3 regions of the Micromonospora sp. NPDC048040 genome follow, and region 1 is predicted to be linked to each of the others. Evidence: riboswitches for the same ligand, from Rfam matches in the RefSeq annotation. Region 1 holds a riboswitch; each other region holds the start of a gene.

Region 1 (4,119 bases):
ACAAGAGCGGCAACGAGGGCTTCGTCAAGCTGGTCGCCGACGCCGACCAGGGCGTGCTGGTCGGCGCGACGTCGGTCGGACCGGCCGGCGGCGAGGTGCTCTCCGGGCTGGTGGTGGCGGTGCACGCGGCCGTGCCGCTGGCCCGGCTCCGGCACATGATCTACGCCTACCCGACGTTCCACCGTGCCATCGAGGACGCGCTGCGGCACCTGCGCTAGCCGGCCGCGCCGTGCCGCCAGCGCTAGCCGGCCGCGCCGTGCCGCCAGCGCTAGACGGCCGCGCCGTGCCGCCCGGCGCCGGCGGCGAACCGGGCCGCCCCGGCCGCCGCGTCGGCGGCGAGCGAGTCCATCCCGTACGCCAGCTCGGTCGCCAGCGCCGCCGGCTCCGGCTGGCCCGCGCCGGCCAGCACGGCGGCCCGGTCATTGCGCAGGCAGGTCTGCGGGTGCCGGGCGATCTCGGCCGCCAGCCGCTCGGCCGCCGCCCGCGCCTCACCCGGGGCGACCAGCCGGTTCACCAGCCCCATCGCGTACGCCTCCTCGGCCGGCACCGGCCGGCCGGTGAGGATCAGGTCCATCGCCCGGCTCTCGCCGATCAGCCGGGGCAGCCGGACCGTCCCCCCGTCGATCAGCGGCACCCCCCAGCGCCGGCAGAACACCCCGAGGACCGCGTCGGACTCGGCGACCCGCAGGTCGCACCAGAGCGCCAGCTCCAACCCGCCGGCCACGGCGTGACCGGAGATCGCGGCGATCACCGGCTTGCCGAGCGTCATCCGGGTCGGGCCCATCGGGCCGTCCCCCTCCGGCTCGACCCGGTTGCCGCTCGGGGTGCCGATCGCCTTCAGGTCGGCCCCCGCGCAGAACGTGCCGCCGGCGCCCCAGAGTACGGCCACCGCCGCGTCGGGGTCGGCCTCGAAGGCGCGGAACGCGTCGGCCAGGGCCCGGGCCGTCGGCCCGTCGACCGCGTTGCGGGCCGCCGGCCGGTCCAGGATCACCGTGGTCACCGGCCCGTCGTGCTCGACGCGTACGCCCATCGGCACAGCATGCCCCGGTGGTGCCGGCGGCGCCAGGGGGCGTCAGCGCGCCTTCGTGGCGCGGGGGCGGACCAGGGTCGCGCCCAGCGCGGCGCCGACCACGCACGCCACACCGGCCGCCTGCGGCCAGGCCAGCAGCTCGCCCAGCAGGACCAGCCCGACCAGCGCGCCGATCGCCGGCTCCAGGCTGAGCAGGATCGCGAAGACCCGGGCCGGCATCCGGCGCAGCGCGGCCAGTTCGGCCGAGTACGGCAGCACCGACGACAGCAGTGCCACCGCGACGCCCAGCGCGAGGGTCCACGGATCGAGCAGCGCCGTGCCGCTGCCGGCGACCCCGAACGGCAGTACGGCGAGCGCGGCGACGGCCATCCCCAGCGCGAGACCCTGGCTGCCCGGCACGCGGGCGCTGACCGCCTTGCCGAGCAGTACGTACCCGGCCCAGCCGACCGCGATGGCGACGCACAGCAGCAGCCCCACCCGGTCCACCCCGGTCCCGCCGAGCCCGCTGATCAGCAGCACCCCGCCGCCCGCCAGGACCGCCCACGCCACGTCGGCGGGCCGGCGGCTGCCGGCGAGCGACACCAGCAGCGGCCCCGCGAAACCGATGGTGACCGCCACGCCGAGCGGCACCCGGTGCAGCGCCGCGTAGAAGGCGAGGTTCATCAGCGCCAGGGTGAGCCCGAACGCCCCGACCAGGCCGGCGGCGCGCCAGCCCAGCCGCAGCCCGGGCCGGGCCACGAGCAGCAGGATCAGCGCGGCGAAGCCGAGCCGCAGCGTGGTCGTACCGCCGGCGCTGGTGCTGCCGAAGAGTTGCTTGGCGACGGCCGCACCGACCTGCGTGGAGAGCATGCCCAGCAGCATCAGCAGCGGCGGCGGCACGGCCCGGGGCCGGCCGAGGGCGACGGTCAGCCGGGCCGCCGGGTGGCCGGCCGGCAGCGGGCGGGAGGCGAGTGCGTACACCCGGACCACACTGGTCGCGGACGGCGCGGCCCGCGACCGGATTTCCACGCCCGGCCGGCGGTCGGGCCCGGCCCTTGGCGGGTCCGGCCGGGCGGCGGGGCGGCGGGTCCGGGTGGCGCGGCGCTAGCATGCCGGGCGGCACGATCATGTGAGGTGCCCCGCGCGAGCGGGGAGAATCGGGAAGCCGGTGCGAATCCGGCACGGGCCCGCCGCGGTGACCGGGGAGCCACCGTCCACGCGCGAGAGCGCAGCCACTGGCCCGCCCGGGCCGGGAAGGCGGACGGCCAGGCGTCGATCCGGGAGTCCGAAGACCGGCCTCGCGGTCACGTGCCCACGCCCGGAGCGTGGGCCGAGCGCAGCGGGAGCCTGCCTTGGATCTCTACGACGTCATCCATCGCCGCCGGGACGTCCGCGGCCAGTTCACCGGGGCGCCGGTGCCCGACGGGACGCTCCACCGCGTCCTGACCGCGGCGCACGCCGCGCCGAGCGTCGGCTACTCCCAGCCCTGGGACTTCGTCCTCGTCCGCGACCCCGAGTTGCGGCGCCGGTTCCACGAGCACGTCCTGACCGAGCGGGACACCTTCGCCGCCACCCTGGACGGGGAGGCGGCCGAGCGGTTCGCCCGCATCAAGATCGACGGGGTGCTGGAGTCCACCCTGTCCGTGGTGGTCACCTACGACCCGGCCCGCGGTGGCCCCGCCGTGCTCGGGCGGCACGCCATCGCCGACACCGGGCTCTACTCGGCCTGCCTCGCCATCCAGAACCTCTGGCTGGCTGCCACCGCCGAGGGGCTCGGCGTCGGGTGGGTGTCGTTCTACCGGGAGCCCTGGCTGGCCGAGCTGCTCGGCATCCCCGACGGCGTACGGCCGGTGGCGTGGCTCTGCCTCGGGCCGGTCACCCACTTCGAGGCCGTGCCCGACCTGGCCCGGCACGGCTGGCGGCAGAAGCGCCCGCTGGCCGAGGCGATCCACCACGACCGCTGGACGCCGCCGGACCGCTGACCGCACCATCGCGGAGGGTGGGCCCCATCCGGCCGGGGCCCGCCCGGTTCCGGGTCGGCAGGGGCCTCGTCACGTACCGCTGCGGATCCGTCACCGGAGACCGGTTTGCGGTCGCTCCTGCCGGGAAGTCGGTCCGGGTGCGAGCACTCATGACGAAGATCGAGCAGGCCTCCGCGCTGGACCGGATCGGCGACCGGTTGCAGCGGGCCGTCCAGGCCACCCTCCGCCCAAGGCGCGTTCGCGACTTGCTGCACGGTGTCTGGCTGGGGCACCCGCTGCACCCGGCGATGGTGCAGGTGCCGGTCGGCGCGTGGCTCAGCACGGCCGTGCTGGACCTGATGCAGGGGCAGCGCCGCGCCGCCACCACGCTGTGCGCGGTGGGCACCATCAGCGCCCTGCCGGCTGCGGTCGCCGGGCTCAACGACTGGGCAGCCCTCGCCCGAGACCAGCGCCGGATCGGCCTGGTGCACGCCGCCTCCAACAGCGTCGGCCTGGCGTTCTACGCCAGCTCCGTGGCCGCCCGGATGACCGGCCGGCACAACCTCGGCCGTACGCTCGGCTTCCTCGGGCTCAGCGCCGCGAGCATGGGGGCGTACATCGGCGGGCACCTGGCGTACAAGCAGGGCGCGCAGGTCAACCAGAGCATTTCCGAGCTGCACCGGATGAGTGACGGCTGGCACTCGATCGCGGACATGTCCGCCCTGCCGCAGCGAAAGCTGATCACTCGGGAGATCGACGACGTCTCGGTGATCCTCTACCGGCACGGCGACGAGGTCACCGTGATGCTGGAGCGCTGTCCGCACCAGAGTGGCCCGCTCGGCGAGGGCGAGGTGCAGGAGATCGACGGGCACGCGTGCGTGGTCTGCCCGTGGCACGGCAGCACGTTCCGGCTCAACGGCGGCGAGGTCGTGCACGGGCCGTCCGGCAACGACCAGCAGGTCCTGCCCACCCGCATCGTCAACGGCATGCTGGAAACCCGCCTCCCCTGACCCACCCACCCCACCCTCATGCCGTTGATCATGAAGTTGTTGCGGTCCTGATCGGAGCGGCGTCAAGTGGTGAGTGCAATCGTCAGGGCGCGATGAGTTGAGCGAGACGCTGGGTTGGGTGGGTTAGGGGCGGCGGTGG
Region 2 (4,119 bases), on a different contig from region 1:
GCCCGGCCACGGGCTGCGGGGCATGCGCGAGCGTGCCGTGATGCACGGCGGTGCCCTGGAGGCCGGCGTCGAGCCCGGCGGCGGCTTCGCCGTGCGCGCCCGGCTGCCGTTCACTCCGGCGGTGTCGGACGATGGGTGAGCCCGTACGCGTGCTCCTGGCCGACGACGACGTGCTGCTGCGCGGCACCCTCCGGCTGCTGGTCGACGCCACCCCGGGAATGACCGTGGTGGCCGAGGCGGGCACCGGCCGGGCGGCCGTCGAACTCGCGGGGACGTACGCGCCCGAGGTGGTGCTGATGGACGTCCGGATGCCCGAGATGGACGGCATCACCGCCACCGAGCAGGTCACCGCCGGCCGGGACGCGCCCCGGGTGCTCGTCCTCACCACCTTCGACCTCGACGATCACGTGTACCGGGCGCTGCGGGCCGGGGCGAGCGGCTTCCTGCTCAAGGACACGTCCCCCGTCCGGCTGCTCGACGCGATCAGGGTGGTCGCCGCGGGCGAGGCGCTGCTGGCCCCCAGCGTCACCCGTCGGCTCATCGCCGAGTTCACCCGGATGCCGGCGGCCCGACGGGTGCCGGGACGGCTCGACGGGGTGACCCCGCGGGAGCGGGAGGTGTTGACGTTGATCACCCGTGGGATGTCCAACACCGAGATCGAGCAGCACCTGCACCTCAGCCGGGGCACCGTCAAGACGCACATCGGCCGGTTGCTGACGAAGCTGGGCGTCCGCGACCGGGCGCAACTGGTGATCGCGGGCTACGAGTCGGGGCTCGCCGACCGGTGAGGTGACGTCGACCGTCGCGCACGCCGCGCCGGCCCGGCGGGTCGGCGTCCGATCCCGTCGCGTTGACCTGGGGACCGGGGGTGTGGCAGCATTCGCGGCCTGACGGCAGTGAAGGAAGCCGGTGCGATTCCGGCGCGGTCCCGCCACTGTCACCGGGGAGCGATCCCCCCTCGTGAGTCACGGCCGTGCGTGCGCGGTTGGAAGACCGGGGGTGAGCGTCGATCCGGGAGCCAGGATACTTCGGCCGTCGGGAGTGACCCCAGGGCGTGGACACCCGAGGAGGACCCGATGACGCACCGCGTCTCCGCCATCGACGATCATCGTCGCATCGTGCCCGGCCGCGCCAGCGCGCCGGCGAGCAGCCGCGTTTCCGCAGCCCCGTCCGGCCGCCGCGCCGCGCGTCCGGCCGGCCGTGGTGTGCCCGCCCCCGGCCGCCCCGCAGCGGTCGGACGCGTCGCCCGTCCCTGACGCCCGCACCGCGCCGCCCGACCCCGCCGGCCCGCCGGTGAGCCGCTTCCCGGCCCGCCGTACCCGCTGAACCGCGCCCACCCCTCGTACCGCCCGATCGTCCTCGCGTCGATCCGGGCGTCACTCTCCGGAGCCGTCCGTGCGCATCCTGCTGCTGTCCACCGCCGACACCGACCTGCTCGCCGCCCGCGCCAGCGGCGCCGACTACCGCCTCGCCAACCCCGCCCGGGTCGCCGCCGACGCCGTGCCCGCGCTGCTCGACGGCGTGGACCTCGCGGTCGTACGCCTGCTCGGCGGCCGGCAGGCGTGGCCGGACGGGCTCGCCACGGTGCTGGCCTCCGGCGTGCCCACGGTCGTGCTCAGCGGCGAGGCCCTGCCGGACGCGGAACTGATGGCGGCCTCCACCGTCCCCGCCGGGGTGGCCACCCAGGCGCTGGCCTACCTGGTCGAGGGCGGCCCCGGGAACCTCGCCCAGCTCGCCCGGTTCCTCTCCGACACGGTGCTGCTCACCGGCGAGGGGTTCGCCCCGCCCGCGCCGACCCCGACGTACGGCGTCCACGGTGACCGTCCCGTGCGGCCCGACCGGCCGACCGTCGGGATCGTCTTCTACCGGGCGCACGCCCTCGCCGGCAACACCGGCTTCGTCGACGCCCTCGCCGACGCCGTCGACGCGGCCGGCGGCAACCCGCTACCGATCTTCTGCGGCTCGCTGCGCGGCCTCACCGCCGGCGCGGGACCGCTCGGGCTCTTCGGCCGCTGCGACGCCCTGCTGGTCACCGTGCTCGCCGCCGGCGGCACGGTCGCCGCCGACGCCTCCGGCGGGGGCGACGAGGACGCCTGGGACGTGGGGGCGCTCGCCGCCCTCGACGTGCCGGTGATCCAGGCGCTCTGCCTCACCAGCACCCGCGAGCAGTGGGCCGGCAGCGACGCCGGACTGTCCCCGCTGGACGCCGCGATGCAGGTGGCCATCCCCGAGTTCGACGGCCGGATCGTCACCGTGCCGTTCTCGTTCAAGCGGATCGACGCCGACGGGCTCTCCGGCTACGTCGCCGACCCGGAGCGGGCCGCCCGGGTGGCCGGCATCGCCGTGCGGCACGCCCGGCTGCGGCACGTGCCCAACGCCGACAAGCGGCTCGCGGTCGTGCTCAGCTCCTACCCGACGAAGCACTCCCGGGTCGGCAACGCCGTCGGCCTGGACACCCCGGCCTCGGCGGTCCGGCTGCTGGCCGCCCTCGCCGAGGCCGGCTACCACCTCGGCGACGCCCCGGTGCCCGACGACGGGGACGCGCTCATCCACGCCCTCATCGCCGCCGGGGGACACGACGTCGAGTGGCTCACCCCGGAACAGCTCGCCGCCGCCGAGGCGCGGGTGCCCGGGGGGACGTACCGGCGCTGGTTCGACCAGGCGCCGGCGGAGCTGCGGGAGCGGATGCTCGCCCACTGGGGGGAGCCGCCCGGCGGGCTCTACACCGACGGCGGGGACATCGTGCTGGCCGGGCTGCGCTTCGGCAACGTGGTGCTGCTGATCCAGCCGCCGCGCGGCTTCGGCGAGAACCCGATCGCCATCTACCACGACCCGGACCTGCCGCCCAGCCACCACTACCTGGCCGCGTACCGCTGGCTGGCCGCGCCCGCCACCGACGGCGGCTTCGGCGCGGACGCGGTGGTGCACCTGGGCAAGCACGGCACCCTGGAGTGGCTGCCCGGCAAGGGTCTCGGGCTGGCCGCCGACTGCGCCCCCGACGCCGTCCTCGGCGACCTGCCGCTGGTCTACCCGTTCATCGTCAACGACCCCGGCGAGGGCACCCAGGCCAAGCGCCGCGCGCACGCCGTCGTCGTCGACCACCTGGTGCCGCCGATGGCCCGCGCCGAGACGTACGGCGACCTGGCGAAGCTGGAGCAACTCCTCGACGAGTACGCCACCGTGCAGGCGCTCGACCCCGCCAAGGTGCCCACCGTGCAGGCGCAGATCTGGGCCCTGGTGCGCGCCGCCGAGCTGCACCACGACCTGCACGCCGAGGACATGCCGGCCGCCGAGGACTTCGACGACTTCGTGCTGCACCTCGACGGGTACCTCTGCGAGGTCAAGGACGTGCAGATCCGCGACGGCCTGCACATCCTCGCCGCCGCGCCCACCGGCGAGCCCCGGGTCAACCTCGTCCTCGCTGTGCTGCGCGCCCCGCAGGTCTGGGGCGGCGCCCGCGCCCTGCCCGGCCTGCGCCAGGCCCTCGCCGCCGCGTACGGCCTCGACGAGCAGGCGCTGCTCGCCGCGCCGGGCCAGCGGCTGGCGCTGCCCGAGGCGCTGACCGACACCGTCGACGGGCCGGCCGGCACCGCCGCCGACGCCGTCGACCTGATCGAGGCCCTCGCGCGCCGGCTGGTCGTCGGCATGGAGACCCTCGGCTGGGACACCGACAAGGTCGACGCCGTGGTCGAGGAGGTCACCGGCCGGGCCGTCCCGGACGCCGCCGCCGTGCTCCGCTTCGCCGCCACCGAGCTGGTGCCCCGGCTGGACCGCACGACCGACGAGATCGACCGGGTGGTGGGCGCGCTCGACGGGCGCTTCGTGCCGCCCGGCCCGTCCGGCTCGCCCACCCGGGGCCTGGTCAACGTGCTCCCCACCGGCCGGAACTTCTACTCCGTCGACCCCAAGGCGATCCCCAGCCGCAACGCCTGGGACGTCGGGGTGGCCCTGGCCGACTCGCTGCTCGCCCGGCACCTCGCCGACACCGGCGAGTACCCGCGCTCCGTCGGCCTGACCGTCTGGGGCACCAGCGCCATGCGCACCCAGGGTGACGACGTCGCCGAGGTGCTCGCGCTGCTCGGCTGCCGCCCCACCTGGGACGACCGCTCCCGCCGGGTC
Region 3 (4,119 bases), on a different contig from region 1:
GCCACGCCCGGCTGCGCCCGCCCGGCGGGGACCAGGTCGACCTGATCGGCTGCACCGAGCGCCACCTCGCCCGCGCCGTACGCGGCCGCGCGGTCGGGCTGGTGCCGCAGAGCCCCGCCACCGCGCTGACCCCCGTACGCACCGGCCGGCGGCTGCTGGCGGAGACCCTGCGCGCCCACGGGCACGCCCGCCGCGACGCGCCCTCGGCGGCCGAGCGGGTCGCCGCCGACGTCGGGCTCGCCCCCGCCGACCTCGACCGCCACCCCCACGAGCTGTCCGGCGGCATGGCGCAACGCCTGGCCACCGCCCTCGCGCTCGCCCCCGACCCGCCGCTGCTGCTCGCCGACGAACCCACCACCGGCCTCGACCGGCCCCTGGCCGACCACACCCTCGACCTGCTGCGCCGCCGCTGCGACGCCGGCAACGCCGTCCTGCTCATCACCCACGACCTGGCCGCCGCCCGCCGCGTCGCCGACACCGTCGCCGTCATGTACGCCAGCCGGGTCGTCGAGCGCCGGCCCACCGAGGCGCTGTTCGCCGCGCCCGCCCACCCCTACACCGCCGGCCTGCTCGACGCCCTGCCCGAGCGGGCGTTCCGCCCCGTGCCCGGCCACCCGCCGATGCTCACCGACCTGCCCGCCGGCTGCGCCTTCGCCCCGCGCTGCGACCGCGCCACCGACATCTGCCGCACGCCGCCCACCCCGGTCGTGGACGGCTCCGGCCAGGTCGCCTGCCACCACCCGCTGCCCGTCGGAGCGCCGGCATGACCACGACCACGGCCACCCGTCAACACGTCGGACCGGAGGCGACCGCCACCGCGCTCGCCGCCCACCAGGTCACCGTCGCCTACGGTCGGCAGCGCGTCCTCGACCGCGTCGACCTGCACGTCGCCCCCGGCGAGACGGTCGGGCTGCGCGGGCCCTCGGGCAGCGGCAAGTCCACCCTGGCCCGGGTACTCGCCCTGCTGCACGCCCCCGACGCCGGGCACGTCACCCTCGACGGTCACCGGGTCGCCGGAGTCCGCCACCGGCTGCCGGCGGCCGTCCGCACCCGCGTCGCGATCCTGTTCCAGAGCCCACGCGCCGCCACCGACCCGCGGCTCAGCCTCGCGGACATCGTCGCCGAACCGCTCCGCGCCACCGGCGTGCCGGCCGAGCAGGCCAGGGCCCGCGCGGCCGAGCTGGCCGACCTCGTCGGCCTCACCACGGACCTGCTCGCCCGCCGCCCGCACGCGGTCAGCGACGGGCAGCTGCAACGGGCCTGCCTCGCCCGGGCGCTCGTGCACCGGCCGGCCTACCTGCTCTGCGACGAGGCCACCGCCATGCTCGACGCCTCCACCCAGGCCCACCTCGCCGCCGTCATCACCGACTACCAGCGACAGCACGGCGCCGGGGCCCTGCTGATCACCCACGACCCGGCCCTGATGGCCCGCTGGGCGACCCGGGTCGTCGACCTTCCGCCCCCGCCGGAAGGGTGAACCGCCGCGCGCCGCACCGTCCACAGTGGTGAGAAAGGCCGCTCCATGGCATTCGTCACCGTGGCATTCGGGGTCGGGCGCAGGCTAGGGTGACGCTGCCGTGGTGTTCGGGAAGCCGGTGGAAGACCGGTGCGGCCCTCGCCACTGTGATCGGGAAGTCCGCGGCCCTCGTCGTCAGAGGTCACTGGGCGTGTCGCACGCCTGGGAAGGCCGGCCACGGACGCACCTCCCGTCAGCCAGGAGACCGGCCACGGCACTGCGATGACCCGTCCACGAGGTGCTGGAAGGCGGTCCCGATGCGCGTACGCGCTGTGCGGTCCACCCTGTCCCGGCGCGTAGCCGCGCCCCTGTCCGTCCTCCTCGTCCTGCTCGGCGCCTGCGCCACGGACGACGACCCCGCCCCGGCATCCGGCGCGCCGGCCACCCTGACCAACTGCGGCACGCCGGTCACCGTCGCCGCCCCGCCCCAGCGGGCGGTCACGCTGAACCAGCCCGCCACCGAGATCATGCTGGCGCTCGGCCTGGCCGACCGCATGGCCGGCACGGCGTACCTGGACGACGCGATCCTGCCCGAGCACGCCGCCGCGTACGCATCGGTGCCGGTGCTGTCCGGAAAGTACCCGGCCAAGGAGAAACTCCTGGAGACGGCGCCGGACTTCGTCTACGCCTCGTTCCACAGCGCCTTCGGTGACGAGGGCGTCGGCGACCGGGCCGCCCTGGCGGGGCTCGGCATCGGCACCTACCTCTCACCCGCCGGGTGCCCGAAGCAGCACCGGCCGGGGAAGCTCACCGTCGAGGACGTGTTCGCCGAGATCCGGGACGTCGCGGCCGTCTTCGGGGTGCCGGAGCGGGCCGAGAGGCTCATCGCCGACCACCGCACCCGGATCGCCGCCGCTGCCGCCAGGCTCGACGGCACGGGGGACGTCTCCGTGCTCTGGTGGGACGCCGGCACCGACGCCCCGAGCGTGGGCGCCTGCTGCGGCAGCCCCAACATGATCATGTCGGCGGTCGGGGTCGACAACGCCCTCGGCGACCTTGCCGGCGGCTGGGCCGACACCAGTTGGGAGAGCGTCGTCGCGCGCGACCCCGACGCGATCGTGCTGGTCGACGCGACCTGGGACCCGGCCGCCGCGAAGCAGGCGTTCCTGGCCCGGCACCCCACCCTCAAGGATCTGCCCGCGGTGGCCGGGCAGCGGTTCGTCGTCGTCCCGTTCTCGTCCACCTCCGCCGGGGTGCGGGCGGTGCTCGGCGTCGAGGCGCTCGCCGCGGGGGTGGCGCAGCTTCCCGCCGGAGCGGACCGCTGACCGCCGTGGCGCGCCGTACCGCCGTGGCCCACCGTCTCGCCGCGGCCCGTCGCCGCGCCGTGCGCGGTCGGGCCGGCGCGGACCCCGGCGCCACCGCCTCCGGGGTCCGGCGCGGCCGGCCCGTCCGTCCCGTGGGCACAGTCGCGCTGCTGGTCACGCTGCTGGCGGGCCTGGTCGTGTCGATCGGGGCGGCCGTCACCGTCGGGCCGGCCGACATCCCCGTGTCGACGGTCTGGGCCGTCGTGGCCGACCGCCTGGGCCTGGCCCACGCCGACGTGCCGCTGCTGCGCGAGCACATCGTCTGGCGGCTGCGCCTGCCCCGGGTGCTCGGCGCTGCGGTGGTGGGCGCCGGGCTGGCGGCCGTCGGGGCGGTGACGCAGACCGTCACCCGCAACCCGCTGGCCGACCCGTACCTGCTCGGGGTCTCCTCCGGGGCGTCGCTCGGCGCGGTCGCGGTGCTCGTCCTCGGCGTCGGCGGCGGGGTCGCGGCGCTCACCGGGGGCGCCTTCACCGGCGCGCTGGCCGCGTTCGCCGTCGTGGCGGTGGTGGCCGGCAGGCGGGCCGCGCTGGCGCCCACCCGGGTGGTGCTGGCCGGGGTCGCCGTCGCGCAGCTGTGCGGGGCGGCGACGTCGTTCGTCATCGTCTGGGTCGCCGACCCGCACGCCACGCAGAGCATCACCTTCTGGCTCTCCGGCTCGCTGGCCCGCGTCGACTGGGCCGCCCTGGCCTGGGTGGTACCGGTGCTGGCCGCCGTGCTCACCCTCGTGGCGGCGTACGCCCGCACGCTCAACGCCTTCGCCTTCGGCGAGGACGCCGCCGAGACCCTCGGCGTGCCCGTCACCCGGGTCCGGTGGCTGCTGCTGGTCGCCACCGCGCTGCTCACCGCGGCGCTGGTCGCCATCAGCGGCGCGGTGGGTTTCGTCGGGCTGATCCTGCCGCACGCCGCCCGGTTCCTCACCGGCGCGGACCACCGGCGCCTGCTGCCCGTCGTCGTCCTCGCCGGCGCGATCTTCATGGTCTGGGTGGACACCGCCGCGCGGACCCTGTTCGTGCCCCGCGAACTGCCGGTGGGCGTGCTGACGGCGCTGCTCGGGGTGCCCGCCTTCGTGGTCCTGCTGCACCGGGCGCAGCCGGCCGACTCGCGGCGACCCCGGGGACGGTGGGCCGGGCACCGGAAGGCGCGCGACTGATGCTCACCGTCACCGACGTGTCCTGGGCCGTCGCGGCCCGGCGGGTCCTCGACGACGTCACCTGCGCCGTGCCGGCGGGCAGCCTCGTCGGGCTGCTCGGCCCCAACGGCTGCGGCAAGACCACCCTGCTGCGGATCGTCGCCCGGCT

Evidence for each region. Region 1 has a riboswitch for cobalamin ahead of bluB (5,6-dimethylbenzimidazole synthase). Riboswitches for the same ligand answer to the same signal wherever they lie in the genome.
Region 2: it holds a riboswitch for cobalamin, as region 1 does, so the genes downstream of both, cobN (cobaltochelatase subunit CobN) here and bluB (5,6-dimethylbenzimidazole synthase) in region 1, are expected to answer to the same signal.
Region 3: it holds a riboswitch for cobalamin, as region 1 does, so the genes downstream of both, ACZ6O2_RS07840 (ABC transporter substrate-binding protein) here and bluB (5,6-dimethylbenzimidazole synthase) in region 1, are expected to answer to the same signal.

What each region holds. Positions count from the first base shown of each region.
Region 1 covers NZ_JBVJGT010000006.1:193,483-197,601, forward strand. The annotation lists gene ACZ6O2_RS10170 (dihydrolipoyl dehydrogenase family protein) at 1-218, shown strand, start outside; gene ACZ6O2_RS10175 (crotonase/enoyl-CoA hydratase family protein) at 269-1,030, opposite strand; gene ACZ6O2_RS10180 (EamA family transporter) at 1,073-1,990, opposite strand; cobalamin riboswitch at 2,130-2,324, shown strand; gene bluB (5,6-dimethylbenzimidazole synthase) at 2,362-2,991, shown strand; gene ACZ6O2_RS10190 (Rieske (2Fe-2S) protein) at 3,141-3,980, shown strand.
Region 2 covers NZ_JBVJGT010000019.1:31,067-35,185, reverse strand. The annotation lists gene ACZ6O2_RS19485 (sensor histidine kinase) at 1-139, shown strand, start outside; gene ACZ6O2_RS19480 (response regulator transcription factor) at 132-788, shown strand; cobalamin riboswitch at 900-1,029, shown strand; gene cobN (cobaltochelatase subunit CobN) at 1,396-4,119, shown strand, end outside.
Region 3 covers NZ_JBVJGT010000004.1:255,438-259,556, forward strand. The annotation lists gene ACZ6O2_RS07830 (ABC transporter ATP-binding protein) at 1-767, shown strand, start outside; gene ACZ6O2_RS07835 (ABC transporter ATP-binding protein) at 764-1,477, shown strand; cobalamin riboswitch at 1,562-1,744, shown strand; gene ACZ6O2_RS07840 (ABC transporter substrate-binding protein) at 1,774-2,781, shown strand; gene ACZ6O2_RS07845 (FecCD family ABC transporter permease) at 2,805-3,971, shown strand; gene ACZ6O2_RS07850 (ABC transporter ATP-binding protein) at 3,971-4,119, shown strand, end outside.